Regions from separate parts of the Acidovorax sp. DW039 genome, predicted to be linked through region 2. Evidence: predicted binding sites of a transcription regulator. Region 2 holds the regulator's gene; each other region holds the start of a gene.
The links. The regulator sigma-54, encoded in region 2, starts transcription at its own class of promoters, with help from an activator protein. The targets are predictions, from matches to a motif close to TGGCANGNAANCTGCTTT.

Region 1 (7,330 bases), 280 kb from region 2:
GGCGCGTGCCATGCGCTCGCCAGAGTACATCGTGGTGGATGCGGGCCACAAGGATGGTGTGCGCATGCGCGACTACGGCCGGTGGGGGTTGCCCGACGCACAGGGCGGAGATACCCGGTCACTGTTGATCGAATGCGGATTCCACGGCGACCCGGCCAGCCTGGAGGTAGCGCGTGACCAGTGCGTGCGCTTTCTGGAGCAGTCTGGCGTGGTGGGTGCGCTCTGCCTGGAGCGCCAATTGCACGGCTGGCGCATGGCCGATGCACCGCGCCAGTGGGCGCTGGAGGTGACCGAACCTGTGGTTGCCAAGAGCAGCGGGTTCCGCTTTACCGAGCCGTTCACGGGGCTGGAATGCATTGCCCGCCAAGGCACCGTCATCGGGGACAACGATGGTGAGCCTGTGCTCACTCCCTACGATGACTGCGTCCTCGTGATGCCATCGACCCGTCAGGCCCAACAAGGGGTGACGGTGGTGCGCTTTGCCCGCCGCACATTGCTGTAGCTGGAGGAGGCCCGGGCGGCAAGCGCTCAGTGCGAAAGCCGGGCTGCCTCGACCTGCCCGCGCACCAGCTGGGCCAGGGCCACATCGCCCGGCGTTTCGGGGCTCCAGCGGTCCACGGGGCGGGGGGTGCCAGTCTCGTCGGGCGAGACGAACACGGCCACGCAGTGCGTCACTTCCTGAAATGCCTCGCCCGGCTGGGGGCCGCTGCGCACTTCAATGAAGATGTTCATGCTCGACGTGCCGGTGTAGGCAAGGCGGGCTTCCACCTCCACCATGGCACCGGGGTTGATGCCATGCATGAAGCGCATCTTGCCAAAGCTGGCCGCCACGCAGGGCGATTTGGCCCACTGGCTGGCCACCACGCTGGCGGCCTCATCAATCCACTTCATGACGGTGCCCGCAGCAATGCGGCCCGCGGGGTTGTCCGTGGAGGTATCGGCCAGAAAACGCAAAACGGTCGAAGTCGTGGTCATGGGCAGCCGCCGGCAGGAGCGAAGGGAAAAGATCTGGAAAAGATTTTTCGTCCCATTATTCATGAGAGCCGCAGCCCCCGTGTCACCGTTGCAGTCCTGAATGTGACCTTTTGTAGTGATCGCTTTCCCGGTGCTGTGCACCGCAAGGCATCATTTGCTATGTTTTTAGTAGCTGTTTGCGCTTATCCATAAAGCGCTAGAGCTGATTTGTGTCATTCATGGCGGCGCAGTAGCCCCTGTGGGCGGGGGGGCCTGCTCCAGCGCAGCCAGCTCGGTCGCAGTGAATACCCGGGACCGCGTGTGGAAGGCTTTGCCCTCCGGCCCCTCCAGCGAGAACGTGCCGCCGCCGTGCCCGTCTATCACATCGATGATGAGCTGCGTGTGCTTCCAGGTTTCGTACTGGGCTTTGCCGATGTAGAAACGGCAGCCCCCGATATCGCCCAGGTACACATCGCCCGCACCCATGGTGATCTCGCCGGGCAGGTAGCAGTTGGCGGCGCTGTTGTCGCAGCAGCCACCGCTTTGGTGAAACATCAGCTCTGGGCCATGCTTGGCCTTCAGCACGGCCACCAGCTCCAGCGCCGCAGGTGTAGCCACCACCCGTGGGGGTGGCAAGGGCGCGGAGCCCTGGGGGAGCACGGCGGTGTCCATGGCCTTCGGGCGTCAGGCCGTCATGGCCCCGCGGAAGATGCCTTCAATGTCGGCCTGCGTGGCGCGGCGCGGGTTGGTCAGGCCGCAGGCATCCTTGAGTGCATTGGTGGCCAGCAGCGGAATGTCGGATTCCTTTACGCCCAGATCGCTCAGGCACTTGGGAATGCCAATGTCCAGCGCCAGCTGGCGGATGGCGGCCAGGCACGCCTGTGCACCGGCCTCGGCGTCCAGCCCCGCCACGTTCACACCCATCGCATGGGCCACATCGCGCAGGCGTGCGGCGGATGTGGGCACGTTGAACGCCTCCACATGCGGCAGCAGCAGCGCATTGCACACGCCATGGGGCAGGTCATAAAAGCCGCCCAGCTGGTGCGCCATGGCATGCACGTAGCCCAGCGATGCGTTGTTGAACGCCATGCCTGCGAGGAACTGCGCATACGCCATCTGCTCGCGGGCGTTCAGGTCGTCGCCATGGTTCACGGCGGTGCGCAGGTGGCGGGCAATCAGCTCCACCGCCTTCAGCGCGCAGGCATCGGTAATGGGGGTGGCGGCGGTGGACACATACGCCTCCACCGCGTGTGTCAGCGCATCCATGCCGGTGGCGGCGGTCAGGCCCTTGGGCTTGGCCAGCATCAGTTCGGGGTCGTTGACGGACAGGATGGGCGTGACGTTGCGGTCCACGATGGCCATCTTGATGTGGCGCGTTTCGTCGGTGATGATGCAAAAACGCGTCATCTCGCTGGCCGTGCCTGCGGTGGTGTTGATGGCCACCAGGGGCAGCTGCGGCTTGGCCGAGCGGTCCACCCCCTCGTAGTCGGCAATCTCGCCGCCGTTGGTGGCGCACAGGGCAATGCCCTTGGCGCAGTCGTGGGGCGACCCGCCACCCAGCGAGATCACAAAGTCGCACTGCTCGGCCTTGAGCTGCGCCAGCCCGGCGCGCACATTGCCTACGGTGGGGTTGGGCTGGGTGCCATCAAACACCACCGATGCAATCTGCTGCTCGGCCAACTGGGCCTGGATGCGCGCTGCCACGCCCAGCTTGCTAAGCACCGCATCCGTCACGATCAGGGCCTTGCGAAACCCGTGGCCCTTCAGCGCTGCCATGGCCTCCTGCAGGCAGCCTGCACCCATGATGTTGACACTGGGCATGAAAAACGTACTGCTCATCGTGAACCTCCTTGATGGATCAAACGACGGCCTGGGCTGCAGGGCCTGCAGCGGGCCGCTTCGCCAAAAATCGTACGCCCGTCAGGACGCGGTGAAGCGGCCAGGCCGCCTCAACCCTTGATGCCCGTCAAAAGAAGCCCAGCTTGTTCTCGCTGTAGCTGACCAGCAGGTTCTTGGTCTGCTGGTAGTGGTCCAGCATCATCTTGTGCGTCTCGCGGCCAATGCCCGATTCCTTGTAGCCGCCAAACGCTGCGTGGGCAGGGTAGGCGTGGTAGCAGTTGGTCCACACGCGGCCAGCCTTGATGGCGCGGCCCATGCGGTAGGCAACGTTGCCATTGCGGCTCCACACACCGGCACCCAGGCCGTACAGCGTGTCGTTGGCGATCTGCAGAGCCTCGGCTTCGTCCTTGAAGGTGGTCACGGCCAGCACGGGGCCGAAGATTTCTTCCTGGAAGATGCGCATCTTGTTGTGGCCCTTGAACAGCGTGGGCTGCACGTAATAGCCGCCTTCCAGGTCACCGCCCAGGTGGGCCTGGCCGCCGCCGGTCAGCACTTCAGCGCCTTCCTGCTTGCCCAGGTCCAGGTAGCTCAGGATCTTGGTGAGCTGCTCCTTGCTGGCCTGCGCGCCCATCATGCTGTCGGTATCGAGCGGGTTCTGGTGCTTGATGGCGGCCACGCGCTTGAGCACCCGTTCCATGAAACGGTCGTAAATGCTTTCCTGGATCAGCGCGCGCGATGGGCAGGTGCACACCTCGCCCTGGTTGAACGCAAACAGCACCAGGCCTTCAATGGCCTTGTCCAGGAACGCATCGTCTTTGTCCATCACATCGGCAAAGAAGATGTTGGGGCTCTTGCCACCCAGCTCCAGCGTGGCGGGGATGAGGTTGTTGGCAGCGGCCTGTGCAATCACGCGACCGGTGCTGGTGGAGCCGGTGAAGGCGATTTTGGCAATGCGCTTGCTGGTGGCCAGCGGCATGCCTGCCTCGCGCCCAAAGCCGTTGACGATGTTGAGCACACCGGGCGGCAGCAGGTCGGCAATCAGTTCGGCCAGAATGAGGATGGAAATCGGCGTGCTCTCTGCGGGTTTGAGCACCACGCAATTGCCTGCGCCCAGGGCCGGCGCCAGCTTCCACGCCGCCATCAGGATGGGGAAGTTCCACGGAATGATCTGACCCACCACGCCCAGCGGCTCGTGGATGTGGTACGCCATGGTGTTCTCGTCAATCTCGCTGATGCCGCCCTCTTGCGCCCGCACACAGCCTGCAAAGTAGCGGAAGTGATCGACGGTGAGCGGGATGTCGGCGTTCAGCGTCTCGCGGATGGCCTTGCCGTTGTCCACCGTCTCGGCGTAGGCCAGCAGTTCCAGGTTCTGCTCGATGCGGTCGGCAATTTTGAGCAGGATGTTGGCGCGGGTGGCGGCATCCGTCTTGCCCCACTTGTCGGCCGCGGCGTGTGCGGCGTCCAGCGCCAGCTCAATGTCTTCGGCGGTGGAGCGGGCGGCCTGGGTGTAGACCTTGCCGTTGACGGGCGAGATCACATCAAAGTACTGGCCCTTGACCGGGGCCACGAACTGGCCGCCGATGAAGTTGTTGTAACGGGGCTTGTAGACGATCTTGGCGCCAGCGGCGCCGGGGGCTGCGTACACGGTCATGTTTGTCTCCGAACGTTGTTGTGGGCACCGGGCCTGCGCCGCCGTAGCGTGCGGACCCGATGGCAGCCCCTAATCAAGAGCCGTGCCAGCGCAGCGGCAGCCCACTGCGATGGGTAAGTGCTTGATTTCATTGGGTTGTGGGGTGGCGCATCTCCTGTCCGCTGTCACGCCTGGCATCTGCCCGTGTGTTCTGTACAGCGACACCTGTCACACAATGGAACACCTGCGCACGGTTTCACGGGGTTTGCGCCAACGCCCTTGCGGCGGGGCCTTCGGCCCCTCATACTGGTCGCCAAGCGGGGCACCATGACCCTGCACGGAGACAAGCGCGTGCGACCTACCCATCCGACGGTGGCCCTGCGACAGGCCCGCCAGCACCTGATCGAATCCGGCCAGTGCCCCAGCGGCCTGGTGGATGAGCGCCTGGCCCGCTCCTGGGCTCGCAGCATGGCCGCTGGCCTGGCCCCTACGGGGCGGGCGCAGCCGGTAGAGCACCCCAGCAGCGGCACCCTGCGGCAGGTGCTGGCCAGCAACCCTGAGCTGCTGGCCCACTCCCGCCCGGTCATGGAATACCTTTTTGAGCAGGTGCGCCACAGCCAGAGCGTGGTGGTGCTGGCCGACCGGCACGGCATGCTCATGCACACGCTGGGCGACCCGCAGTTTGTGAGCAAGGCCGAGCGCGTGGCGCTGACCCGGGGCGCGTCGTGGCACGAAGCCCACCGCGGCACCAACGCCATCGGCACCGCGCTGGCCGAAGGCATGGCCATCGAGGTGCACGGCGGCGAGCATTTTCTGGAACGCAACAGCTTTCTCACCTGCGCCGCCTCGCCCATCCTGTCGGCCACAGGCGAGCTGCTGGGCATTCTCGACATCTCGGGCGACTGCCGCGCGGGACACGCCCACACGCTGGGCCTGGTCAGCACCGCCGCCCGCATGATCGAAAACCGCCTGCTGGTGGCCACCTGCAAGCGCCACATCCGGCTGCACCTGCACCGCGACCCCGAAGGCATCGGCAGCGTGGCCGAAGGCGTGCTGGCCGTCTCGCCCGATGGCTGGATCGTGGGGGCCAACCGCGCCGCCCTGGCCCAGCTGGGCCTGCGCAGTGCCGATGTGGGGGCCACACCGCTGGCCCAAGTGCTGGATGCGCGGCTGGACGACCTGCTCTCACACCACCGCCGCCGCCCCCAGCAGCCCCTGCCTTTGCGCGAGCGCGGCGGCAGCCTGCTGTTTGCTCTGGTGCAGGTGGATGCTGCGCTGTGGCCGGGTACCAGCCCGGCAGGCCCTGCGCGTTTGCAGGCCCAGCCGGTGGCCGATGCAACACCATCCCTTGCCGACGCCCTGGCGCGGCTGGACACGGGCGACGCCCGCTGGCGCGCCGCTGCCGACAAGGCCCGGCGCGTGGCGGGCAAGCCCATTGCGGTGCTCATCCAGGGCGAATCAGGCGTGGGCAAGGAAGTGTTTGCGCGGGCCTTGCACGCCAGCGGCCCCCGACACGCTGGGCCTTTTGTGGCCATCAACTGCGCCGCCATCCCTGAGAACCTGATCGAGGCCGAGCTGTTTGGCTATGTGCCCGGGGCCTTCACCGGCGCACGCAAACAGGGCAGCCCCGGCCGCCTGCGCGAGGCGCATGGCGGCACGCTGTTTCTGGACGAAATTGGCGACATGCCCCTGGCCCTGCAAACCCGCCTGCTGCGGGTGCTGCAAGAGCGCAGCGTGACCCCCGTGGGCGGCAGCCAGGCCGTGCCGGTGGACTTTGCCCTGGTCAGCGCCACGCACTGCCAGCTCATGCAGGCGGCAGAGCAGGGCCGGTTTCGGCAAGACCTGTACTACCGCTTGAACGGCCTGACGGTGCACCTGCCCGCCCTGCGCGAGCGCAGCGACTTTCTGCCCCTGACCGAGCGCCTGCTGGCCGACCTGGCCGCCGAGCAGGCCCTGCCCCAGCCCGCGCAACTGGCCCCCGAACTGATTGCCCCGCTCGCCGCCTACGCCTGGCCCGGCAACCTGCGCCAGTACGCCAGCGCCCTGCGCACCGCCTGCGCCCTGCTGGCCGAGGGCGAGGACACCATCACCTGGAGCCACCTGCCAGACGACTTGCAACACGCGCTACAGGCGCTGCAGGCCGCACAGGTCGGATCTGCCATGCCGCCAGAGGTGGACATGGGCGCTGAGCGGGCGGACGCGCCTACCCGCCGCGCTGCTGCAGCGGTCTCGGGTTCCGTGGCTGGTGCCGGGGCAATGGTCCCCCTCAACCTGCAGCAACTCTCCCGCGCCGCCATCGACCAGGCAGTGCAGGCCGCAGGCGGCAACCTGTCGCAGGCCGCCCGCACGCTGGGCATCAGCCGGCAAACGCTGTACCGCAAGCTGGCGGCTCAAAAAGCCTGAATTTGCTACCAATACGATAGCTGCTTGCGCTTGATGGATGAGCGCTGCAGGCTAATTGGGCTCAAACTTTTCAATGTGCAGGCAGCACCAGCTTGGCCCGCAGGCCCTGGCCCGGTGCGCTGTGCAGCTCCAGGCGTCCCCCGTGGGCACGCGCCACGCGGTCGGCGATCGCCAGGCCCAACCCCGCGCCGGGGCGGCCACTGCGGGCGGCCTCGCCGCGGGCAAAGGGCTGGCGTATGCGTTCCAGCTCGGTGGCGGGCACGCCGGGGCCGTGGTCTTGCACTTCGATCCACACCCCATCTGCCCCTTGGCCCGTGCGCAGCACCACGGGTGCCGCACCGTGGCGCCAAGCGTTCTCTACCAAGTTGTCCACCGCGCGGCGCAGGGCTTGGGCCTGCACGGGTGTGGAGGGCGGCGCGCCCAGCTCCAGCGCCACGCTGCGGCCATGGTCGGCCTGCGCTTGGGCTATTGCGTGGGCCAGGTCGTCCAGCGCGGCGGGCTGCG
Region 2 (7,330 bases):
TCCTGAACAAGGGCGGGGCACGAGGGGCAGACCAGGATGCCGCGGAAGCCCAGAAGAACAAAGACTGGGACCCTAACTCCCCGCTGCGGGGCAAGTCTGCCAAGCCGCCTGTTGCGGCTGCCTCGGCAGCGTCGGCACCAACCCAGTCCGGTGCGGTCGTTCAGCCTTCTACGCCTGCCACTGCGGCAGCAACGCCTGCGGACCCCAAGGCCGCTGCTGCTTCTGCCCCCAAGGTGGCGGCCAGCAAACCGGAAACTGGCAAGCCTTCGGCCAGTGCTGATCCTCTGGGGGATCTGGCCAAGGCGAAGGCGGCAGAGTCGGGCAGTGCTGACCCGTATGACTATTTTGTGCAGGCAGGTGCCTTCAGGACTCAGGCCGATGCGGACGCCCAGCGCGCCAAGCTGGCCATGATGGGCTGGGAGGCGCGCGTGAGTGAGCGCGAACAAAACGGTCGCCCCGTCTTCCGCGTGCGCGTGGGCCCGTTTGCCAAGCGTGATGATGCTGCAGCGCTGAAAGACAAGCTGGATGACACCGGCGTGGAGTCGGCGCTCGTGCGTGTCCAGCGCTGATCTGCGGACGCACTGACTGCTTTGCCCTCGGGTGATCTGAACTTTTTGACCCGCCTTCGCTCACACCCCCAAGACCAGATAAGGAGTGTTCTTTTCATGAAACGTCGCGAGTTTTCAATGTCCGCCGCCACTGCTGTGGCCGCATCCGCGGTCACGTTGCCTCTGGCGCTGCCTGCACAAGCCCAGGTGCGCCAGTTCAAGGAAGGCAAGGACTACCAAAAGCTTTCCAAGCCCGTCGCGACCGATGTGCCAGCAGGCAAGATCGAAGTGATCGAGTTCTTCTGGTACAGCTGCCCTCACTGCAATGCGTTTGAGCCGACCTTGGAGAGCTGGATCAAGGCTGCCCCCAAGGATCTGGTGATTCGCCGGGTGCCTGTGGCCTTCAATGCCAGCTTCGTGCCCCAGCAAAAGCTTTATTACGCCCTAGAAGGTATGGGCAAGTTGCCCGACCTGCATGCCAAGGTGTTCCGCGCCATCCATGTCGAGAAGCAGAAGCTGGCCAAGGACGACGAAATTTTTGAGTGGATCGGCAAGCAAGGCGTGGATGTGGCGAAGTTCAAGGAGGTGTACAACTCCTTCAACGCCGGCAACCAAGCCCGGCGTGCCGCGCAGTTGCAAAACGATTTTGGTGTGGAAGGCGTGCCCTCCATGGGTGTTGCTGGCCGCTATTACACCGACGGTACTATGGCGGGCAACATGCAGACCGTGCTGCAGGTGGTGGAGTACTTGGTGAGCACCGTTCGCAAGGGTTAAGCCCCTTCTGACATAACTCAGACACAGCCAAGCCCGCGCAAGCGGGCTTTTTCGTTTCTGGGCCAATGCATGGCTACAATGATTGCAAGATTCGTGCCCTCATGAAACATCGCATTACCTCCCTCTTCGTGCTTGCAGCCTTGACGTGCGCCATGGGCGCTGCACAGGCTGAAAAAGCAGACCGCGCCAAGCCCATGAACATCGAGGCCGATGCGCTGCGGCATGATGAAGTCAAACAGACCAGCGTGTTCACCGGCCGTGTGGTGATGACCAAGGGCTCCATCGTGCTGCGTGGTGCACGGCTGGATGTGCGGCAGGACGCCGATGGTTACCAGTCGGGCGTGGTCACTGCCGAAGCGGGCAAGCGCGCCTTCTTCCGCCAAAAGCGCGACACCCTGCCCGGCGCGCCCGAGGAGTACATCGAAGGCGAGGGCGAAGTGATCGAGTACGACGGGCGTACCGACAACGTGCGCTTCATCACCCGGGCCGAGTTGCGCCGCTATCGGGGTGGAGCGCTCAGTGACGAAATTTCCGGAGCGATCATCGTCTACAACAACCTCACCGACGTGTTCACGGTGGATGGGCAAAAGCGCGCGGTGCCTTCTGGCAGCGCAGAGGCCCCTGCCAGCGGCGGCCGGGTGCGTGCGGTGCTTGCACCCAAGGAGCCTGCTTCGGGCGCATCTGCCCCCGCTCCAGCAGCGCCCGCATCCGGGCCTGCGCTACGCCCCAGCAATTCTTTGGGTGGTGGCAGCCAGTGAGTGATTCCTCTGTGAATGCCCCCTCTCAGGGGCAGCCTTCCAGTCGGCTGGAGGTCTCTCATCTCGCCAAGTCCTACGGCAGCCGCAAGGTGGTCAAGGATGTGTCGCTTGTCGTGCAAAAAGGCGAGGTGGTGGGCCTGCTGGGCCCCAACGGCGCTGGCAAGACCACTTCGTTCTACATGATCGTAGGCCTGGTGCGCAGCGATGCCGGAGACATCCGCATTGACGGCCAGTCTGTGGCCCACATGCCGATTCACCGTCGCTCCCGTCTTGGCCTGTCGTACCTGCCGCAGGAAGCCTCCATCTTCCGCAAACTCTCGGTGGAAGAAAACGTGCGCGCCGTTCTGGAGCTGCAGCGTGACGAGCGTGGTGCACCCTTGTCCAAGGCAGCCATTGAGGATCAGCTGACCTCCCTGCTGCAAGAGCTGCGGGTAGACCATCTCCGCGCCTCACCTGCATTGGCGCTGTCGGGTGGTGAGCGCCGCCGGGTGGAAATTGCCCGTGCGCTGGCCACGCAGCCGCGTTTCATTCTGCTGGACGAGCCCTTTGCGGGTATCGACCCCATTGCCGTGATCGAGATCCAGCGCATCATCGGCTTTCTCAAGGCGCGGGGAATCGGTGTGCTGATCACCGACCACAACGTGCGCGAAACGCTGGGTATCTGCGACCACGCCTTCATCATCAGTGATGGGCGCGTGCTGGCACAGGGCACACCCTCGGAGATTGTGGACAACGCTGAAGTGCGCCGGGTGTACCTGGGCGAACACTTCCGCATGTGATGGCGTTACATGAGACTGCCGACATGGGCTTGAAGACGAGGGCGGTTCTGCGGGTACGAGGTGGTGGTTTTGCCATCGGTATGGCTCGCGGCCCCGCTGCAGGAGGTGCTGCTTGAAGCCCGGCCTGTCACTGCGTGTCTCGCAGCATCTGGCGCTGACGCCGCAACTGCAGCAGTCCATCCGCCTGCTGCAGCTGTCCACGCTGGAGCTGGGGCAGGAAGTCGAGCAGATGCTCGACGAGAACCCCTTCCTTGAACGCAATACCGACGAGGCTCCGCGTGAGGAGTTTGGCCTGGAGCAGGCCGATGCGCCGCCCCAGGCGGATGACTACAGCGCGGATGATGCTATTTATTCAGGAGCTGCCAGCGCTTCATCCACAGGCGCCGAAGCCACTTTGGATACGGGTTCTGAGTCCGCGCCAGACGCCGACTACGCCAGCAGCGGTGCCGAAGAGCCCGACTGGGGCGGAGACGGCTCGGTGGACATGGCCCCCAACGACAGCGAGTGGGGTGGAGACGCCCCCGCGCGCACCCGCAACGACACCGAAGGGGATGAGGCCGACGCGACCGAGCTGGCGCGCTCTCAGGAATCCCTCACGGCCTATCTCCACCGCCAGGCGCTGGCGCTGCGCCTGTCTGAGGTGGACAGTGCTGCATTGCGCTTCCTCATCGAATCGCTGAACGACGACGGCTACCTGGAAGAGTCTCTGGAAGAGCTTGCCATCACCCTGGCTGGTCCGGATGACCTGGAGCAGATCGAAGAGCTGGTGCACCGCTTTACCGTGGGGCTGCGTCTGCTGCAGACACTGGAGCCGGTGGGCGTCGGGGCGCGCAATCTGGCGGAATGCCTGACCTTGCAGCTGAGCGCGCTGGCAGCAAATGGTGTCAGCGATGTGCCCGAGCCTGTCATCCAGACGGCGCTGCGCATTTGCCAGCAGCCTCTGGAGATGCTGGCCCGCCGCGACATCAAGCGCCTCACCCAGGCCTGCAGCGAGGGCGGAAGCGCTGGCGAGGAGCGGACCCGTGCCGCCATGGCGCTCATCGCCCGCCTGGAGCCGCGCCCGGGCCGCCGCTTCACGGACGTGGAGCGCAACATCATCATTCCCGATGTCATCGTGCGCAAGGCGGGGCGTGCCAACGGCAACAGTGGCCAGCACAACTTCATCGTCAGCCTCAACCCCGACGTCATGCCGCGCCTGCGCGTGCACGATGTGTATGCGGGGGCTCTGCGGGGCCACAAGGGGGGCGAGGGTCACCAGGGGCTGCAGCAGCGCCTGCAAGAGGCGCGCTGGTTCATCAAGAACATCCAGCAGCGCTTTGACACCATCTTGCGCGTCTCGCGTGCCATCGTCGAGCGGCAGAAGAACTTCTTCACCCACGGTGAGCTGGCCATGCGCCCGCTGGTGCTGCGTGACATTGCGGACGAACTGGGGCTGCACGAATCCACCATCAGCCGCGTGACCACGGCCAAATACATGGCGACCCCGATTGGCACCTACGAGCTGAAGTACTTCTTTGGTTCAGGCCTGGGCACCGAGACCGGAGGCAACGCATCCAGCACGGCGGTGCGCGCGCTCATCAAGCAGTTTGTCTCGGCAGAGAATCCCGCCAAACCGCTGTCAGACAGCCAACTGGCCGAGATGCTCAAGGAGCAGGGCATCGAGTGCGCACGCCGCACGGTGGCCAAGTACCGCGAGGCGCTCAAGATCGCGCCTGCCAATTTGCGCAAGGCGCTGTAGCGCAGGCGGGGAGATGGGGCGCAGCCTGCCCCACGTCCCGTCCATCAGATGGCGCACCCAGCCCCACTCGTTGTGTGGGGCCAGAAATGCCGAAATGCCCTTTAGCGCAGGCGCGCCATCGGCTTGGATGCCGGGGGCAGGGATGCATGGCCCCCGTGGTCTAGCTTGAACCCCGCCACAATTTCCGCCAACTGTGCCGCTTGCTGCTGCAGTGCTTGGGCGGCGGCCGTGGCCTCCTCCACCAGTGCGGCATTCTGTTGTGTGCCCTGGTCCATGTGGCTCACCGCGGTGCCAATCTCAGCAATGCCGGTGCTTTGCTCCTGGCTGGCATTGCTGATCTCGCTCACGATGGAGGTCACTCTGCGCACGCTCTCCACCACCTTCTCCATGGTGGCCCCCGCGTTCTGCACCAGCTGGCTGCCAGCGTTTACTTGGCTGACCGAGTCATCAATCAGCGCCTTGATTTCCTTGGCCGCTGTTGCACTGCGTTGTGCCAGGGTGCGCACTTCTGCCGCCACCACCGCAAAGCCCCGGCCTTGCTCGCCAGCGCGGGCGGCCTCCACGGCGGCGTTCAGCGCCAGGATGTTGGTCTGGAAGGCGATGGAATCGATGACGCCGATGATGTCCACAATCTTGCGTGCCGAGCTTTCGATGCCGCCCATGGTCTGCACCACCTGGCCCACCACCGTGCCACCGTGGCTGGCCACCTGCGATGCTTCAGACGCCAGTTGATTGGCCTGCCGGGCGTTCTCGGCGTTCTGCTGCACCGTGGCCGTCAGCTCCTCCATGGCGGCGGCGGTTTCCTCCAGGGATGAGGCCTGCTGCTCGGTGCGTGAGGACAGATCCTGATTGCCGCTGGCGATTTCGCTGGTGGCCAGTTTGACCGACTCAGAAGCTTCGCGGATACGCACCAGCACCACGGCAATCTTGTTGACGAAGTCGTTGAAGGCCTGCGCGATTTGCGCCAGCTCATCGCTGCCCTGGGTGTCCAGTCGCCGGGTCAGATCGCCTTCACCCGAGGCAATGTCGGTCAAAGCGTCGCGCACCTCTGCCAGGCGGCGCAACTGGCGGCTCACCGCCACGGACAGCAGCGCCACAGCCAGAGCAATACACAGCACCGTAATGATGGTGGCCACCTGCAGCAGGTCGCGCACGGCGGCAGTGGCCTGGGCGCGGTCAATGGCAATGGCCAGAATCCAGGGCGAACCCTCTACTTTGGCGGCATACACCAGTTGCTGGGTGCCGTCGATGGCCAATTCGCTGCGCTGGCCATCCTCGGCCAGTTTGCGCAGCAATGCCATGTCCAGCTGCGGGGTAATCGAATTGGCAGGCTTGAGGGCCAGATCGGCCTTGGGATGGGCCAGGATGTTTCCTTCGCCGTCCAGCAAAAACGCAAAGCTCTGCGCAATGGGGCGAATGCCGTTGACCATGCGGGTCACCGTGTCCAGGTGCATGTCGCTGCCGATCACCGCCGTGGGCTGCCCCTGCGGCCCTACGGGCTCGACAAAGCTGATGGTCAGCTTGCCGGTGCTTGCGTCCACATAAGCGGGTGTCAGTGCCGGGCCACCTGTTTGCACGGCCTGCTTGTACCAGGGGCGCGATGTGCCGTCGTAGCCCTCAGGCATGGGGTGGGCAAAGATGTTGCGCTTGTCCGCGTAGACAAAATAGGTGTCGTCAAACGCCCCGGCCTGCTTGGCTGCCAGAAGGAAGGGCACGGGCTCAGCCTGCCCCACGGCCAGCTTCAGCGAGCTCGTGATGCGCTGCTTTTCCTTGATCCAGGTGGTCAGTTCGTTGGCGTGGTTGCGCGTGAGCTGACCCATGCGTTCATCAATGCTGCTCAGTGTGTTGTTGCGCACCACCACAAACGTCGCCAGAGCCAGGGCGAACAGGGCGGCGACGGTGATGGCAACGCAAATCCCGATCAATCGGGCGCGCAGGCTTTGGAACATTGTTATCCCCTTGTGAACTGGAGCGGTGGATAGAGAGAGTGAATGCTGACGCTCTCTTTATCGGTAATCCGGCAGGGCAAATCAAGCGGTTCTTTGTAGAGTGTGGGCGGCTTTCCACAGCCTCTCACACCGTTCGTCCCTAGCGTTTTGTCCGCCTGGGGGCCGGTGGGCTTATCCTCGGGGCCTTCCTATGAATTCACTGCAAATATTTCTGCCCTGCGCCGCTGGCGTCGAGGGATTTCTGGCCGATGAGGTCCATCACATCACGGGCCTGACCGGGCATGACCTGCTGGTCGGGCGGGGCGGCGTGCTGCTGCGCGCTTCCTGGCGGCATGCGCTGCTATTGAACTTGCACAGCCGCCTAGCGCAGCGCGTGCTGGTGCAGCTGGCGCACCGCATGTACCGCTCTGAAAACGACCTGTACGCCTTGGCCAGCGATGTGGCGTGGGAGATCTGGTTCACCACGCGCCAAAGCTTCAAGATCGAAGTGACGGCGCAGCACAGCCCGCTCAAGAGCCTGAACTTCGCCGCCCTCAAGGTCAAGGACGCGGTGGCTGATCGCTTCCGCGCCAAGACCGGCGTGCGCCCCGATGTGAACACTCAGTGGCCCGATGTGCGCATCCACATGCACCTGACCACCGATGAAGCCACGCTGTACATCGACACCTCGGGCGAGCCGCTGTTCAAGCGCGGCTGGCGCGAGGACAAGGGCGACGCACCGCTCAAAGAAACCCTGGCCGCCGCCATGATCGCCGCCAGCGGCTGGGACCCGCACGGCGACAAC
Region 3 (7,330 bases), 2.4 Mb from region 2:
CGCAGTGTGCAGGTGCCCGTGCTGGTGCCGCTGCTGTCCAACGCCCTGTTTGTAGATGTGCTCGACGCCGTGCACCAAGTGCTCTTCCCGCTGGGCTACCAGGCGCTCATCGGTGTCACTCACTACGACCCCATGGAAGAGGAACAGCTGCTGCGCACCTACCTGGCACACCGGCCCGCAGGCTTGCTCGTCACGGGGTTTGACCGCACGGAAAATGCGCGCCAGATGATTGCTGCCAGTGGCGTGCCCTGCGTTCATCTGATGGAAGTGACCGGCGCCGCTGGCGTGTACTGCGCGGGCTTCTCACAGCAGGAAGCCGGAGCGGCCATGGCAGAACATTTGCTGGAACGTGGCTATCGCCACATTGCCTTTGCTGCAGCACAGCTTGACCCCCGAACCCTGCAACGGGCGGAGGGTTACCGACGCACCCTGCGCAAAGCGGGTCTGTACGACGCAAGGCTGGAAGTGCTCAGCCCCGAGCCCTCATCCATTCGCCTGGGCGCTGCGCTGCTGGAGGAAATCATGCGCACCCGCCCCCAGGTGGATGCGATTTTTTTCTGCAACGACGATTTGGCCCAAGGCGGGCTGCTGGCAGCACAAAGGCTTGGGATAGCGGTACCTGAGCGCGTGGCCATTGCTGGCTTCAACGACCTGGCGGGCAGCGACCAGATGGTGCCCCCGCTGACCACTGTGCGCACACCCCGCTCTGCCATGGGAGAAGCCGGAGCACGCATGCTGCTGGCATTGATGCAAGGCCAAGTACCAGCGACCAACTCCATCGATGTGGGGTTTGAACTGACCGTGCGGGCCAGCACCTGATCTGAAGCGATGAGCGGCCTCAGGCCGCGGCCAGTGCACGCTGGGAGGAAGCTGCCTTCATGGACCTGCGCAGCGCGACCGCATCCGCCTGCCCTGCGGAGGTTGTTGCATCGATTCGGAACACCTGAACCGCCTCAGTCACCGACTGAGCCTGACCTTGCAATGCCATGGCAGAGGCAGCGTTTTCCTCCACCAACGCGGCGTTTTGCTGGGTGATGGTGTCCAGTTGCGCGACCGCAGCGTTCACTTGCGATATGCCACTGAGCTGCTCGGTGGAAGCGCCGTTGATTTCCCCCATCAGCGAGCTGACTCGGCGCACCAGCTCCAGCGACTGGGCCATGGTTTTCTGCGCGGTATCGGTCTTGGCGTTGCCCTCTTGCACCTTGTTGGCCGAGTCATCGATCAGCTCACGAATCTCCTTGGCTGCAGACAGCGTGCGGTGCGACAGGCTGCGCACTTCCGATGCCACGACGGCAAATCCCCTGCCCTGCTCGCCCGCACGGGCGGCCTCAACGGCGGCATTCAAGGCGAGGATGTTGGTCTGGAAAGCGATGCTGTCGATCAGCTGGGTGATCTCGCTGATACGGCCAGAGGCGGCCTGGATCTGCTTCATGGTTTCTGCCACGCCATTGACAGCATTGCTGCTGTTTTCTGCCACCGTGGCAGCCTGCGAGGCCAACTCGGTTGCGCGGCGTGACGACTCTGCCGTCTGGCGCACCGTGCCGGTGATCTGCTCCATGGAGGCGGCTGTCTCCTCCAGGTTACTGGCCTGGGACTCTGTGCGTGCTGAAAGATCGTGATTGCCTTGCGCAATCTCCCCGGTGGAGAGCTGCATGCTCTCCGCCTCTCGCCTCGCATCACGCACGATGGAGAGCAAGTTCACGTTCAGTTGCGACAGGGCTTTTTGCAAATCCCCTGCAGTGTCGTTGCGCGTCACGGTGATCTTCTGCGTCAAGTCACCGGCCGCCATGCGATTGGCCCACACCAGCATCTGGTTGAGCGGAGCCACCGTGAGGCTGTGCAGGTACGTGGCTGAACCCACCGCCAGTGCAAGCACCCCCAGCCAGGCCAGGGTGGAGCCCCAGGTAAAGCTGTGCCCGCCCACCGTTGCAGCACCCCAGGCCGCCAGCACCACCAGCAGCACGCTGAGCACTATTTTGGGCAGTGCGCCCATGCGCAGCAGGCCCACCATGCGGCCCCAGAACGTGTTCTTGATGATCTGCCCTGCACGCAAACGGTGCACCAGCGCACCTGCTTCTTTTTCAGCGCGCATGGTCTGGTAGAGCTGCTCGGCCTGCTGAATCTGCTCGCGGGTGGCCTCGGTGCGCACCGACATGTAGCCCACAGGCCGGTCACCCTCCATCAGCGGGGTGACATTGGCCATGACCCAGTAGAAGGTGCCGTTCTTGCGTCGGTTTTTGACGGGGGCGGACCAGGGCAGGCCCTTTTCAATCGTCTCCCACATGTCCCGAAAGGCCTCCTCCGGCATTTCGGGGTGGCGGATCATGTTGTGGGGCTGACCCAAAAGCTCTTCTTTCGCGTATCCGCTCACCTCTACAAACATGGGGTTGCAGTAGAGGATGCGCCCTTTCAGGTCGGTGGTGGACACCAAAGTCTCACCAGGCGGAAACGGATACTCCTGGGGCACAACGGGCAAGTTGACACGCATGACGTCGCTCCTGAAAAGAACCTCGCAATCAAGCGAGGGCCGAGCACTCCGCACAGAGTCGACAGGCTCTGTAACAGAGTTATCGCACGTTCAGCATAGTTGAAAACAATCGTTACCGAAATGGCTATTTGTGCGGAACGCAACGAAATTTCCGCCGTTGTGTTGTCAAAGTCGCCCATATAGCGCTCACCCTGGACAGACACCTGAAGCGCCCCACACGGGTGCATTTTTCTGGCATGGCATTTGCATAGGTGGCTTCCACAGCCCCAAAGGCTGCGCAACGTCAGCGTGCAACGGCGCACTCTGGCATTGCGAGGACGAAGGCGTCCCCACATGTGGCTTCGATGATTCGAAGCGGCATCGTGCGGACGCCTTTTTTGTTTTCTGGCTTTGCCAGCGCAACTGCGGCAACGCCACCTTGACGGAGCACGGACGATGAAGAAGCCCCAACTGGTGATGGTGGGAAACGGCATGGCCGGAGTGCGCACGCTCGAAGAGCTGCTCAAGATTGCGCCAGACCTCTACGACATCACCGTCTTTGGCGCAGAGCCGCACCCCAACTACAACCGCATCCTGCTGTCGCCCGTGCTGGCAGGTGAACAGACGCTGGACGAGATCATCCTGAACGACTGGCAGTGGTACACCGACAACCACATCCGGCTGCATGCAGGCTTCACGGTGACCAATGTAGACCGGATGCGCCGCGTGGTCACCGCCACCCGCAAGGATGGAGAGGTGGTGACCGCGGAATACGACCGCCTCATCATGGCCACGGGCTCCAACCCGTTCATCCTGCCCATCCCCGGCAAAGACCTGCAAGGCGTTCTCGCCTATCGCGACATTGCAGACACACAGGCCATGATTGACGCAGCAGCCACCTACAAGCATGCCGTTGTCATCGGCGGCGGCCTGCTGGGACTGGAGGCCGCCAACGGCCTGATGAAGCGCGGCATGCAGGTCACTGTGGTGCATGTGGGCGACTGGTTGATGGAGCGCCAGCTGGACGATGTGGCCGGCAAGATGCTGCAAAAGTCGCTGCAAGAGCGCGGCATGCAGTTCCTGATGAAAGCGCAGACCCAGGAGCTGGTGGGCAACGCCGAGGGCCGCGTGAGCGCCGTCAAGTTCAAGGACGGCACCGAGGTGCCCGCCGACCTGGTGGTGATGGCCGTGGGCATCCGCCCCAACACCGCGCTGGCAGAAAAAATGCGCCTGCATGTGAACCGCGGCATTGTGGTGAGCGACACGCTGCAAACCACCACCGACGCCCGCATCTACGCCGTGGGCGAATGTGCCGCACACCGGGGCATTGCCTACGGCCTGGTGGCCCCGCTGTTTGAACAGGGCAAGGTGCTGGCCAACCACTTGGCGGAGTACGGCATTGGCCGGTATCAGGGCTCACTCACGTCCACCAAGCTCAAGGTCACGGGCATCGACCTGTTCTCAGCAGGCGACTTCCAGGGCGGCGAAGGCACCGAAGAGATTGTGATGAGCGACCCCTTTGGCGGGGTGTACAAAAAGCTAGTCATCAAGGACGACAAGCTAGTGGGTGCCTGCTTGTATGGCGACACGGTGGATGGCAGCTGGTACTTCAAGCTGCTGCGCGACGGCCGCAGTGTGGGCGACATCCGCGACAAGCTGATGTTTGGCGAAAGCAACATTGGCGATGTGGGCCACCAGGGCCACAACAAGGCTGCCGCCATGGCCGACAGCGACGAGGTGTGCGGCTGCAACGGCGTGACCAAGGGCGCCATCTGCAAGGCCATCAAGGACAAAGGCCTGTTCACGCTGGATGAAGTACGCAAGCACACCAAGGCCAGTGCATCGTGCGGCTCGTGCACGGGGCTGGTCGAGCAGATCATCATGTTCACCGCCGGTGGCGACTACAGCGCCACGCCCAAGACCAAGGCCCTGTGCGGCTGCACTGACCACGGCCACCAGGCAGTGCGCGATGCGATCCGGGCCAACAAGCTGCTGAGCATTGGCGATGTGTTCAAGTTTATGGAATGGAAGACGCCCAACGGCTGCGCCAGCTGCCGCCCCGCCGTCAACTACTACCTCATCAGCACCTGGCCCAAGGACGCGAAGGACGACCCGCAAAGCCGCGCCATCAACGAGCGCAGCCACGCCAATATCCAGAAGGATGGCACCTACAGCGTGATCCCGCGCATGTGGGGAGGTGAGACCACGGCCGACGAGCTGCGCCGCATTGCCGATGCGGTAGACAAGTACAAGATTCCCACCGTCAAGGTCACAGGTGGCCAGCGCATTGACCTGCTGGGCGTGAAGAAAGAAGACCTGGTCAATGTGTGGAAAGACATCGGCATGCCCAGCGGCCACGCCTACGCCAAGGCTCTGCGCACCGTGAAGACCTGTGTGGGCAGCGAGTGGTGCCGCATGGGCACGCAGGACAGCACGCAGATGGGCAAGGACCTGGAGCGCGCAATGTGGCGCATGTACGCGCCGCACAAGGTCAAGTTTGCCGTGAGCGGCTGCCCGCGCAACTGCGCCGAGGCCGGCATCAAGGACGTGGGCATCATCGGCGTGGACAGCGGCTGGGAGATGTACATCGCTGGCAACGGCGGCATCAAGACCGAGGTGGCGCACTTCTTCACCAAGCTGAAAACCGCAGAGGAAGTGCTGGAGTACACCGGCGCATTCTGCGAGCTGTACCGCCAGGAAGGCTGGTACCTGGAGCGCACCGTGCACTACGTGAACCGCGTAGGCCTGGACTATGTGAAAAAGCGCATCCTCGAAGACCACGAAGGCCGCAAGGCGCTGTGGGAGCAACTGCAGTTTGCGCTCGATGGCGAGCCAGACCCCTGGTTTGAATTTGACAAGGCGGCGGTGGACACGCGGCAGTTTGTGCCGCTCGGCTCCTGAGTCTGCCGTGCCTCACCCATCTGCTCTCACACCTTTGCCGGAGGTTTCCATGTTGCAACGCCGACGCATTTTGGCCCTGTGCACCAGCACATTGTTTGCCGGAGCATTTGTTGCGCCGACGATGGTGCAGGCGCAAGTCGCAGACATGAACGACGCCATCAACAAAGCAGGCCGCCAACGCATGCTGAGCCAGCGCATGACCAAAGCCTGGCTTATGCTGGCACACCAGGCGGATGCGAATGCGGCGCGCCAGATCATGGGCCAGTCGATCAGTCTGTTTGAGCGCCAGTTGGGTGAGTTGAAGACCTACGCCCCACAAGCACAGATCCGCGAAACCTATACAGCGCTGGAAGCAGCCTGGGCCAGCTACAAAACGCTGCTCACAAAGGGCCTGCCCGCCAAGGATGGGGCGTCGGCCCTACTGGCGGCAGACGCCAAGGTGCTGGCCTTGGCGCACCAGGGCACGGTGCAGTACGAAGCGGCATCGGGCAAGCCGGTAGGCAAGCTGGTGAACATTGCGGGGCGGCAGCGCATGCTCAGCCAGCGCATGGCCAAGTTCTGCCTGGCGGCCATGCTGCAGGTGGATACCGCCACCAGCGCTGCCGAAATCGACAAGGCGCGCAAGGAGTTCCTGAGCGCCAACGAACTGCTGCGCACCGCCCCGGAAGCCACGGAGCGCATTCGCCAGGAACTCCTGCTGGCCGATGGGCAGTGGGTGTTTTTTGACGCAGCCCTCCAGCGCATGCAAAGCGGGGCGAACACCTTCCGGCAGGTCAACGAGGTCTTCGTCACCAGCGAGAACCTGCTGGCCAGCATGGACCGCATCACCGGCATGTATGCCGCGCTGGCGGCATAACGGCACCGCCCGCCTTTTCTGCATATCGACACATCCAAGGACTGACCCATGAATGACTGGAAACTGATTTGCCGCGTGGACGACATCCCCGTACTCGGCTCCCGCCGCGTAGCGCGCGAGCGCGGGCTCGATGTGGCCATCTTCCGCAACGACGCAGGCGGCATCTTTGCCCTGCTGGACCGCTGCCCGCACAAGGGCGGCCCGCTGAGCCAGGGCATTGTGTTTGGCACCCAGGTGGCTTGCCCCATGCACAACTGGACGATTGGCTTGTGTGACGGGCAGGCGTCTGCACCGGATGAGGGGTGTACGCCGAAGTTTGCGGTGAAGGTGGAGGATGGGGCGGTGTATCTGGATGCGGGGGAGCTGGCTTCTGTGGCGACGGATTTGACGCGGCCGATTGCGGGGCCTGCGCGGCGGGTAGCTGGGGTTTGAGGTGGTTGGGTCTTTGCTTCTTTTTGATGTTGTGCCTTGGTTGAAGGCGGGAGCCGGGGAGTGCGCCCGGCGGCGCAGTAACTTTCTCTTGTCTCGCCAAGAGAAAGTCACCAAAGAGAAAGCGACCCCACTGTCTGCGTCCCCTGCGCTTCGCTTCGGGGCAACCTGCGGTGCTCGCGGGCGGGGTGCGCCGCAGAACTCGCTACGCGCTCTCGCGCTCCGCTCAAACAACTGCGGCGAGTCAGTTCACGAAGCGCGTGTGTCCTGCGGCACACGCGCCACCCCGCCCTCTGTGCTCCTCGGCGCATACAGAGGGGATGAGGGAGCAAAACAGCCACTCGGGCCATTGCTTCGCTCGGCCCCGTATCGGGGGCGCAAGCGCCGCGCGCTGGGCGCAGGACTGGCAGGGGCGAGCGCAGCGATGACCCGTTTGGCTGTTCGGCTGTTTGGCTCCCCCCCCTGCTGGCTGCGCCTGCGGCGGTGCGGTTGCGGGGTGAGCATGGGCGTCGAAGCGCCCATGCTTCGTCAACTGACTCGCCGGGGTTGTTCGAGCGGAGCGCCCAAGGCGCGCAGCGAGTTCCACGGCGCACCCCGCAACCGCACCGCCGCAGGTCTACCCCTTCGCACCGCGAAGGGGTCGCAGACTGGGGGTCGCCTTCTTTTGCCTTCTTTTC
Region 4 (7,330 bases), 820 kb from region 2:
GATGCGCCCCCTGAGCGGCTGGCAGCCACCTGGAGCCGCCCGGTAGAGCAACTGCGCCAATCGGTGCGCGATGCCATCGTGCAGCGTCTGGCCCTTGGTGCCGCTGGTGCCGACGATGCTGCAGCCACCCGCGCTGCCGGTGTGGTGGCGGCACTGGTCACCGGCGACCAGCGCGCCATTGACCGGGCCGACTGGGACATCTTCCGCGCCACCGGCGTTGCGCATTTGATGAGCATTTCGGGGCTGCACATCACCCTGTTTGCGTGGCTGGCTGCAGCGGGTGTGGGGGCGTTGTGGCGTCGCTCATCGCGTCTGTGCCTGGCAGTGCCCGCACCTGCGGCGGCCCTGGTCTGTGGTGTGCTGCTGGCCGGGGCCTATGCGCTGTTCAGTGGGTGGGGCGTGCCCGCCCAGCGCACAGTGCTGATGCTGGCGGTGGTGGCGGCCTTGCGCATCAGCGGGCGGCGTTGGCCCTGGCCGCATATCTGGCTGCTGGCCTGTGCGGCGGTGGTGGCTGCCGACCCGTGGGCGCTGTGGCAGGCGGGGTTCTGGTTGAGCTTTGTTGCGGTGGGTGTGCTGTTTGCTACTGATTTTGTAGCTGGCTCCGCTCAAAAGACGGGCGCTAGAGGCCATTTTTATGCCTTGCTCCGGGAACAGTGGGTGGTCACGCTGGCGCTGACGCCGCTGGGGCTGGTGCTGTTTGGCCAAGTGTCGCTAGTGGGTTTTGCAGCCAATGCGGTGGCGATTCCGTGGGTGACGCTGGTGGTGACGCCACTGGCCCTGGCGGGCGTGTTCTTCGCCCCGCTGTGGTCTCTGGCTGCGTGGGCCTTGCAGCCGCTTGCCGCTTTGTTGCAGTGGCTGGCGGGCTGGTCTTGGGCGGTGTGGTTCCTGCCTGCAGCGCCATGGTGGGCTGGCGTTTTGGGGTTGCTGGGCGGCTGCCTGCTGGCCATGCGGCTGCCTTGGGCGCTGCGTCTGTGGGCGGTGCCACTGGTGGTGCCCTTGCTGTGCTGGCAGCCGCCCCGGCCCGTGCCAGGGCAGTTTGAATTGCTCGCCCCGGACATTGGCCAGGGCAACGCTGTGCTGGTGCGCACGGCTCATCACACTTTGCTTTACGACGCAGGGCCGCGATTCAGCCGCGAGAGTGACGCCGGGCACCGGGTGCTGGTGCCACTGCTGCGTGCCTTGGGCGAAAAGGTGGATGTGCTGATGCTCAGCCACCGCGACGCAGACCACACGGGCGGTGCTGCCGCGGTGCTGGCGCAGCAACCATCTGCGGCGCTGACGGGCTCCATTGAGGCGGAGCATGCCCTGCAGGCGCTGCGCCCTGCCACCCCCTGCCAAGCGGGCCAGAGTTGGGTATGGGATGGCGTGAGTTTCGAAGTGCTCCATCCGCTGGAAGCCGAAACGGACCGCGCGCCGCGCGCCAATGCCTTGAGTTGCGTGCTGCGCGTGGCTACCCAGCCTGGCGCTAGCGCGGCTGTGGGCGCGGCAGATGGGAAAGTGGTTAGCGAGGGGCCCGACCACCGGGACGATCCGGTGGTGGCCCTGCTGGTGGGTGACATTGAGGCGGAGCAGGAGCAGGCCTTGCTGGCCCGCTCGGCCCCACTGCGGGCCGATGGGCTGCTCGTGCCCCACCACGGCAGCAAAACCTCGTCCAGTGCGGCGTTTCTGGATGCGGTGGCGCCCCGCACCGCTTTGGTGCAGGCGGGTTACCGCAACCGCTTTGGGCATCCGGCTCCCGAGGTGCTGCAGCGCTATCGCCAGCGTGATGTGCAGGTGGTGCAGTCCACGCACTGTGGGGCGGCCCAGTGGGCGTCCTCCCAGCCCGACGCTGTTGCCTGTGAGCGCGACACGGGCCGCCGTTACTGGCAGCACCGGGTGCCTGAGTGATGCGCTGGGTGTTTCGTCGGTGGACTCTCGACTCTGGGCGAGGGTTTTGTGGCGTTTGCCAGATGCACGGTTCAATTTAAGTCCCGCGCTTTTTGAGTTGGCAAAGCCCGACGCCAGACTCAACAAGGCATGCCGTGTAAGCAAATACTTGCAACGGTGAAGGCGTTGAATGCGCTGCGGAATGTCAGGCGCGGCGGTGCTGGTTTGCGCAAGATTTCGAGCCATATCAGGGTTTGTGCGGGTCCACCGCTGATCTGCCCGGATGTGGGCGCACAACTTGCTATCCTGACTGCACAGGAGGCCAGTTCATGCAGAAATTTGACGAGATGTACGCCACGCTTCCTTATGCAGGCAGTGACGTGCGAGAACACTACCGGCGCTATGCGCAGTGGTTATCCCAGCAGCCCTCTGACGTGATGCAGGCCCGCAGGGCCGAAGCCGAAATGATCTTCCGGCGCGTAGGCATCACCTTTGCCGTGTACGGCGCCAAGGATGAAGGCGGTGCAGGCAACGAGCGGCTCATTCCGTTCGACCTCATCCCCCGCATCATCCCGGCGCACGAATGGAGCAGCATGCAGCAGGGGCTGGTGCAGCGGGTCACAGCACTCAACCGCTTCATCCACGACGTGTACCACGGGCAGGACATCATCCGTGCCGGTGTGGTGCCCAAAGACCTCATCGTGGACAACGCCCAATACCGACCCGAGATGGCGGGCGTGCAGGTCCCCCAGAACATCTACGCCCACATTGCCGGTATCGACATCGTGCGCGCCCCCGATGCACAGGGCAAGGGCGAGTACTACGTGCTGGAAGACAACCTGCGTGTGCCCAGCGGCGTGAGTTACATGCTGGAAAACCGCAAGATGATGATGCGGCTCTTCCCGGAACTGTTCAGCCTGCACAAGGTGGCCCCCGTGGCCCACTACCCCGACATGCTGCTCGAAACCCTGCGTGGCAGCGCCCCTGCCACGGCCGACGAGCCGACGGTGGTGGTGCTCACGCCTGGCATGTACAACAGCGCCTACTTCGAGCATGCCTTCCTGGCCCAGCAGATGGGTGTGGAGCTGGTCGAAGGACAAGACCTGGTGGTCAAGGACAAGTTCGTCTACATGCGCACCACACGTGGCCTGCAGCGGGTGGACGTGATCTACCGCCGGGTGGACGACGACTTCCTGGACCCGCAGGTGTTCCGCCCCAACTCCACACTGGGCTGCCATGGGTTGATGGAGGCCTACCGTGCAGGCCATGTGGCCATCTGCAACGCTGTGGGCACGGGCGTGGCGGACGACAAGTCGGTGTACCCCTACGTGCCCGAGATGATCCGCTTCTACCTCGGTCAGGAGCCCATCCTCAAGAACGTGCCGACCTGGATGTGCCGCAAGCACGACGACTTGCAGTACGTGCTGGCGAACCTGAAGGACCTGGTGGTCAAGGAGGTGCATGGAGCCGGTGGCTACGGTATGCTGATCGGCCCGGCTGCCACGCAGGCCGAGATCGAAGACTTCCGCCGTGCCTTGCTGGCCAACCCTGCTGGCTACATTGCCCAGCCCACGTTGAGCCTGTCCAGCTGCCCGACGTTTGTGGACAGCGGCATCGCACCCCGCCACATTGATCTGCGCCCCTTTGTGCTCAGCGGCAAGGAAGTGCAGATGGTGGCTGGTGGCCTTACCCGCGTAGCCCTGCAAGAAGGCTCGCTGGTCGTCAACTCATCGCAGGGCGGCGGCACTAAAGATACCTGGGTTCTTGGAAATGGAGGGGCTGAATGATGTTGAGCCGTAGCCCTTTCACTGACTTGCCCTGTTTGACCAAGGAGGCCGCATGCTGAGCCGCACTGCTGACCATTTGTTCTGGATGTCTCGCTACACAGAGAGGGCAGAAAAGCCTGCCGCAGGCGGGCTTTCAACACAACACTGCGGGCGTGCGCAGCACGCGCGGGGTTCTCTGCCCTGTTTGACCAAGGAGGCCGCATGCTGAGCCGCACTGCTGACCATTTGTTCTGGATGTCCCGCTACACAGAGAGGGCAGAGAACACCGCCCGCATGCTGAGCGTGAGCTACGAGACATCGTTGTTGCCACAGGCTGCGGAGGCTGCCCAGGAAGGCTGGGAAGGGCTGCTGTCCATCAGCGAACTCATCCCGGCCTACACGGCCAAGTACGGCGAAGTGACGCCAGCCAGCGTGCTGGACTTCATGGTGCGTGATGGGTACAACCCATCGTCCATCGTCTCGTGCCTGCGCGCAGCGCGTGAGAACGCCCGTGCCGTGCGCGGTGCGCTCACCACCGAGGTGTGGGAGACCATCAACCAGACCTGGCTGGAACTGCATCGCCAACTGGAGGGCAACGCCTTTGAGCGGGACCCTGGGCAGTTCTTTGAATGGGTGAAGTACCGCTCCCACCTCTCGCGCGGCGTGACGGCGGGGACGATGCTGCAGGACGAGGCGTTTCACTTCCTGCGCATGGGTACCTTTCTGGAGCGGGCGGACAACACCGCGCGCCTGCTGGATGTGAAGTTCCATGCGGTGCAGAACGACTTTTTTGGCCGTGCCAGCGAGCGCAACCAGGAGAACGATTTCTACCACTGGAGCGCCATCCTGCGCAGCGTGTCAGCGTTTGAGGTGTACCGCAAGGTCTACCGCGATGTGATCACGCCGGGCCGCGTGGCGGACCTGCTGATTCTCAAGCGCGACATGCCCCGGTCGCTGCACGCCAGCCTGCACGAGGTGGTGCAGAACCTCAATGTGCTGACCAATGATCACTCGGCAGAGACGGAACGCCGTGCTGGTCGCTTGTTGGCAGACTTGCAGTATGGTCGTATCGACGAGATCCTGTCGCAAGGCCTGCATGCCTTCCTGACCCAGTTCCTCGACAAGGTCAATGAGCTGGGTGCAGGCATCAGCCGGGATTTTCTGGTGCCCACCACGCATTGAGTCTGCCGCCGGGCAGCCATTTGCTCAGTCCCCGGATGCCTCTGATCCGGTGGACTGGGCAAGACACCTGCAGGGCAGCCCCTCGGCATCAGCGAGCGAGCGGTTGGCTGCGTTCACTGGCCAGGGCTGTGGCGCAGGATGTTTTCTGAACGCGCTCCATGGATAGCCCGTATGACTCCAGCATTGCCGCTTCCATCTCTCCCGATGCACGGGCGCATTCCAGCTCCGCAATCACCTCGGCCCGGGTGCGACCTTGGGGCTGTGTGGACAGCTGTGTTTGTGGCTGCGTTGCAGCCTGATCGGGCGCGGTAGTGACTTGGGCGCTAGCGCTCACGCTGGCAAGGCCCAGCACCAGGCCTGCGGCGCAAGCCAGTGTGTGGCGCACAACGGTGTTTTGAAACGATGAGGGGATAGAGGCGAAAAGCTGCACGATAGGCTCCTGTGTCTGTCATCGGCTGGCGAAATGCCTTCCGTGGATGTCACTGTGCCCGGGGCCTGTCGTGTGTTCCAGCGCCTTGCGATGAAAGCACCCAGGAGGGGTGCCAAATGCTTTTGCCGTTCGTGAATTGGAGCTTGGAACAGGTTCTGTGGTGGGCTCTCAGCCTTCACCCGTGCGCCGCCGCTCGCGCTGCATGAAGAGATACAGGCTTTCCACTTTCTCGCGGGCCCAGGGGGTTTTGCGCAGGAACTTGAGGCTGGAGCTGACACTGGGGTCTTGCTGAAAACAGCGCACAGGAATGCGTTGCCCCAGTTCCTTCCAGCCAAAGTAGCTAGAGAGCTCCACCACCATCGCTTCCAGGGTGATGCCGTGCAGAGGGTTGCGGGGCTGCTTTGCGGGGGCTGTGGGTGGCGGTGCCGTGGCGGCCTGTGCAGAGAGCGCGGTGTCTTGCTCTTGTGGGCCAGCGGCGGTGGGCGGTGCAGATTTCATGGACCCGAGGATACGCTTTGCGGCGACCTCATGCGATGGGGTATCGCGTGGGCTGATTTCAAGTATTCAGTGGACTAGGTGTTCCGCTTCTCATGGGCCTGCAGATGGGGCTCGCGCTGGAACAGTTCTGCCGTCCAGTCCACGAAAGCCCGCACCTTGGCACTCAGGTGGCGGTTGGGCGGGTACACCACGTAGATGGGGAGCAGGGGTTGTGTCCAGTCGGGCAGCAACTGCACCAAGGCACCACTCTTCAGGTGCGTATGCGCCTGAAAGCTGCTTATTTGCGCCACACCCATGCCATGCAGGGCTGCTGACACATAGGCATTGGCCTCGTTCACGCTCACCTGATAGGGGCCGGTGATATCGATGGATTCTCCGCCCCGACGAAACTCCAGCGGGTAGTGCCGCCCGGACAGGGGCGAGAAATACAGCAGGCTGGTGTGCTTCTCTTCAATCTCCAGCGGGTGCTGGGGTGTGCCATGGCGCGCAATGTAGTCGGGCGATGCCACGGTGATGAATTCCAGGTTGCCAATGCGCCGGGCTACCAGAGACTGGTCCGAGAGTTCACCCCCGCGGATGACGCAGTCCACGTTGTCGCCGATCAGGTCCACCGGGCGGTCGCTCACTCCCAGGTCGAGCTGGATGTCGGGAAAGCGCTTCTGAAAGTCCGCCAGGTGAGGAATGATGAGCAACTGCGCTACCGATGTGCCCACGTCCACCCGCAGCCGCCCCATGGGATTGGCGCGGGCGTTGGTCATACTGGCCTCGATATCGTCCAAATCCGCCAGCAGGCGCACCGTGCGCTCGTAGTACGCGGCACCATCGGCAGTCACGGTGACACGGCGCGTCGTGCGGTTGAGCAGCTTCACGCGCAGGCGCTCTTCCAGTGCCTGTACATGTTTGGTGACGGTGGCCTTGGGTAGCGCCAGCGAATCTGCTGCGCGCGTGAACGTTCCGGCTTCTACGACACGGGTGAATATGCGCATGGCCTGTATCTGGTCCATCGCCCCTCCTGGAATCCTGGAAACTTGTTGATCAGCGCCTACAGAACTTGTTCTGTAGGCGCTGAAGAATTCTCACACGCAACCCATGTTTTGATTGTTGAGGTTTTGGAAACACTGCTGTGGTGTTTGCCGGGTTTATCTGCTGGCACGCAGCCGGTACATTCCCCAACATCGCAATCACTCTGACCTCCTCACTACAGGCCCCTGCCATGCCGTCCGATACACCTCGCTCAGTCACACCGCCATCCCCAGCAGCCACCAAGGTGCGTCCTGCTGCTGCGCGCTGTGTGGATAGCGCCATTGACCTGGCCGGAGGCAACAAGGTGGCGGTGCGCATGTATGGCCGCAAGAAGGCAGGGCACATCGCTCCGGTGGTGGTGCATTTTCATGGCGGTGCATTTGTCTCCGGTGATCTGGACAACGGCTGCACCGTGGGCAATCTGCTGGAAGGGGCGGGTGCGGTGGTGGTGTCGGTGGCTTACCCGCTGACCCCGTTTCCGCAACCTGTGGATACGGGCTACGACGTACTCAAGTGGGTGCACCGCAACCGCACCAAGCTGGGTGGTCAGGGTGCCCTTGTGTAC

Region 1: the regulator sigma-54 is predicted to act here: its motif matches at 4,515-4,532, upstream of adh (aldehyde dehydrogenase).
Region 3: the regulator sigma-54 is predicted to act here: its motif matches at 2,721-2,738, upstream of nirB (nitrite reductase large subunit NirB).
Region 4: the regulator sigma-54 is predicted to act here: its motif matches at 2,154-2,171, upstream of AACH87_RS16120 (circularly permuted type 2 ATP-grasp protein).

Annotation. Positions count from the first base shown of each region.
Region 1 covers NZ_AP029019.1:4,708,393-4,715,722, reverse strand. Annotated here, with positions in the region: gene AACH87_RS21125 (succinylglutamate desuccinylase/aspartoacylase family protein) at 1-502, shown strand, start outside; gene AACH87_RS21120 (hotdog domain-containing protein) at 529-975, opposite strand; gene AACH87_RS21115 (DUF779 domain-containing protein) at 1,192-1,626, opposite strand; gene yiaY (L-threonine dehydrogenase) at 1,639-2,793, opposite strand; gene adh (aldehyde dehydrogenase) at 2,921-4,444, opposite strand; gene AACH87_RS21100 (sigma-54-dependent Fis family transcriptional regulator) at 4,751-6,826, shown strand; gene AACH87_RS21095 (ATP-binding protein) at 6,897-7,330, opposite strand, start outside.
Region 2 covers NZ_AP029019.1:4,425,020-4,432,349, reverse strand. Annotated here, with positions in the region: gene AACH87_RS19865 (SPOR domain-containing protein) at 1-569, shown strand, start outside; gene AACH87_RS19860 (thiol:disulfide interchange protein DsbA/DsbL) at 666-1,322, shown strand; gene lptA (lipopolysaccharide transport periplasmic protein LptA) at 1,424-2,080, shown strand; gene lptB (LPS export ABC transporter ATP-binding protein) at 2,092-2,859, shown strand; gene AACH87_RS19845 (RNA polymerase factor sigma-54) at 2,972-4,597, shown strand; gene AACH87_RS19840 (methyl-accepting chemotaxis protein) at 4,699-6,546, opposite strand; gene AACH87_RS19835 (THUMP domain-containing protein) at 6,737-7,330, shown strand, end outside.
Region 3 covers NZ_AP029019.1:2,028,279-2,035,608, reverse strand. Annotated here, with positions in the region: gene AACH87_RS09075 (LacI family DNA-binding transcriptional regulator) at 1-819, shown strand, start outside; gene AACH87_RS09070 (methyl-accepting chemotaxis protein) at 839-2,488, opposite strand; gene nirB (nitrite reductase large subunit NirB) at 2,924-5,368, shown strand; gene AACH87_RS09060 (type IV pili methyl-accepting chemotaxis transducer N-terminal domain-containing protein) at 5,418-6,224, shown strand; gene nirD (nitrite reductase small subunit NirD) at 6,273-6,656, shown strand.
Region 4 covers NZ_AP029019.1:3,604,433-3,611,762, reverse strand. Annotated here, with positions in the region: gene AACH87_RS16125 (DNA internalization-related competence protein ComEC/Rec2) at 1-1,887, shown strand, start outside; gene AACH87_RS16120 (circularly permuted type 2 ATP-grasp protein) at 2,196-3,653, shown strand; gene AACH87_RS16115 (alpha-E domain-containing protein) at 3,855-4,814, shown strand; gene AACH87_RS16110 (DUF4148 domain-containing protein) at 4,903-5,244, opposite strand; gene AACH87_RS16105 (VF530 family protein) at 5,413-5,742, opposite strand; gene AACH87_RS16100 (LysR family transcriptional regulator) at 5,817-6,746, opposite strand; gene AACH87_RS16095 (alpha/beta hydrolase) at 6,956-7,330, shown strand, end outside.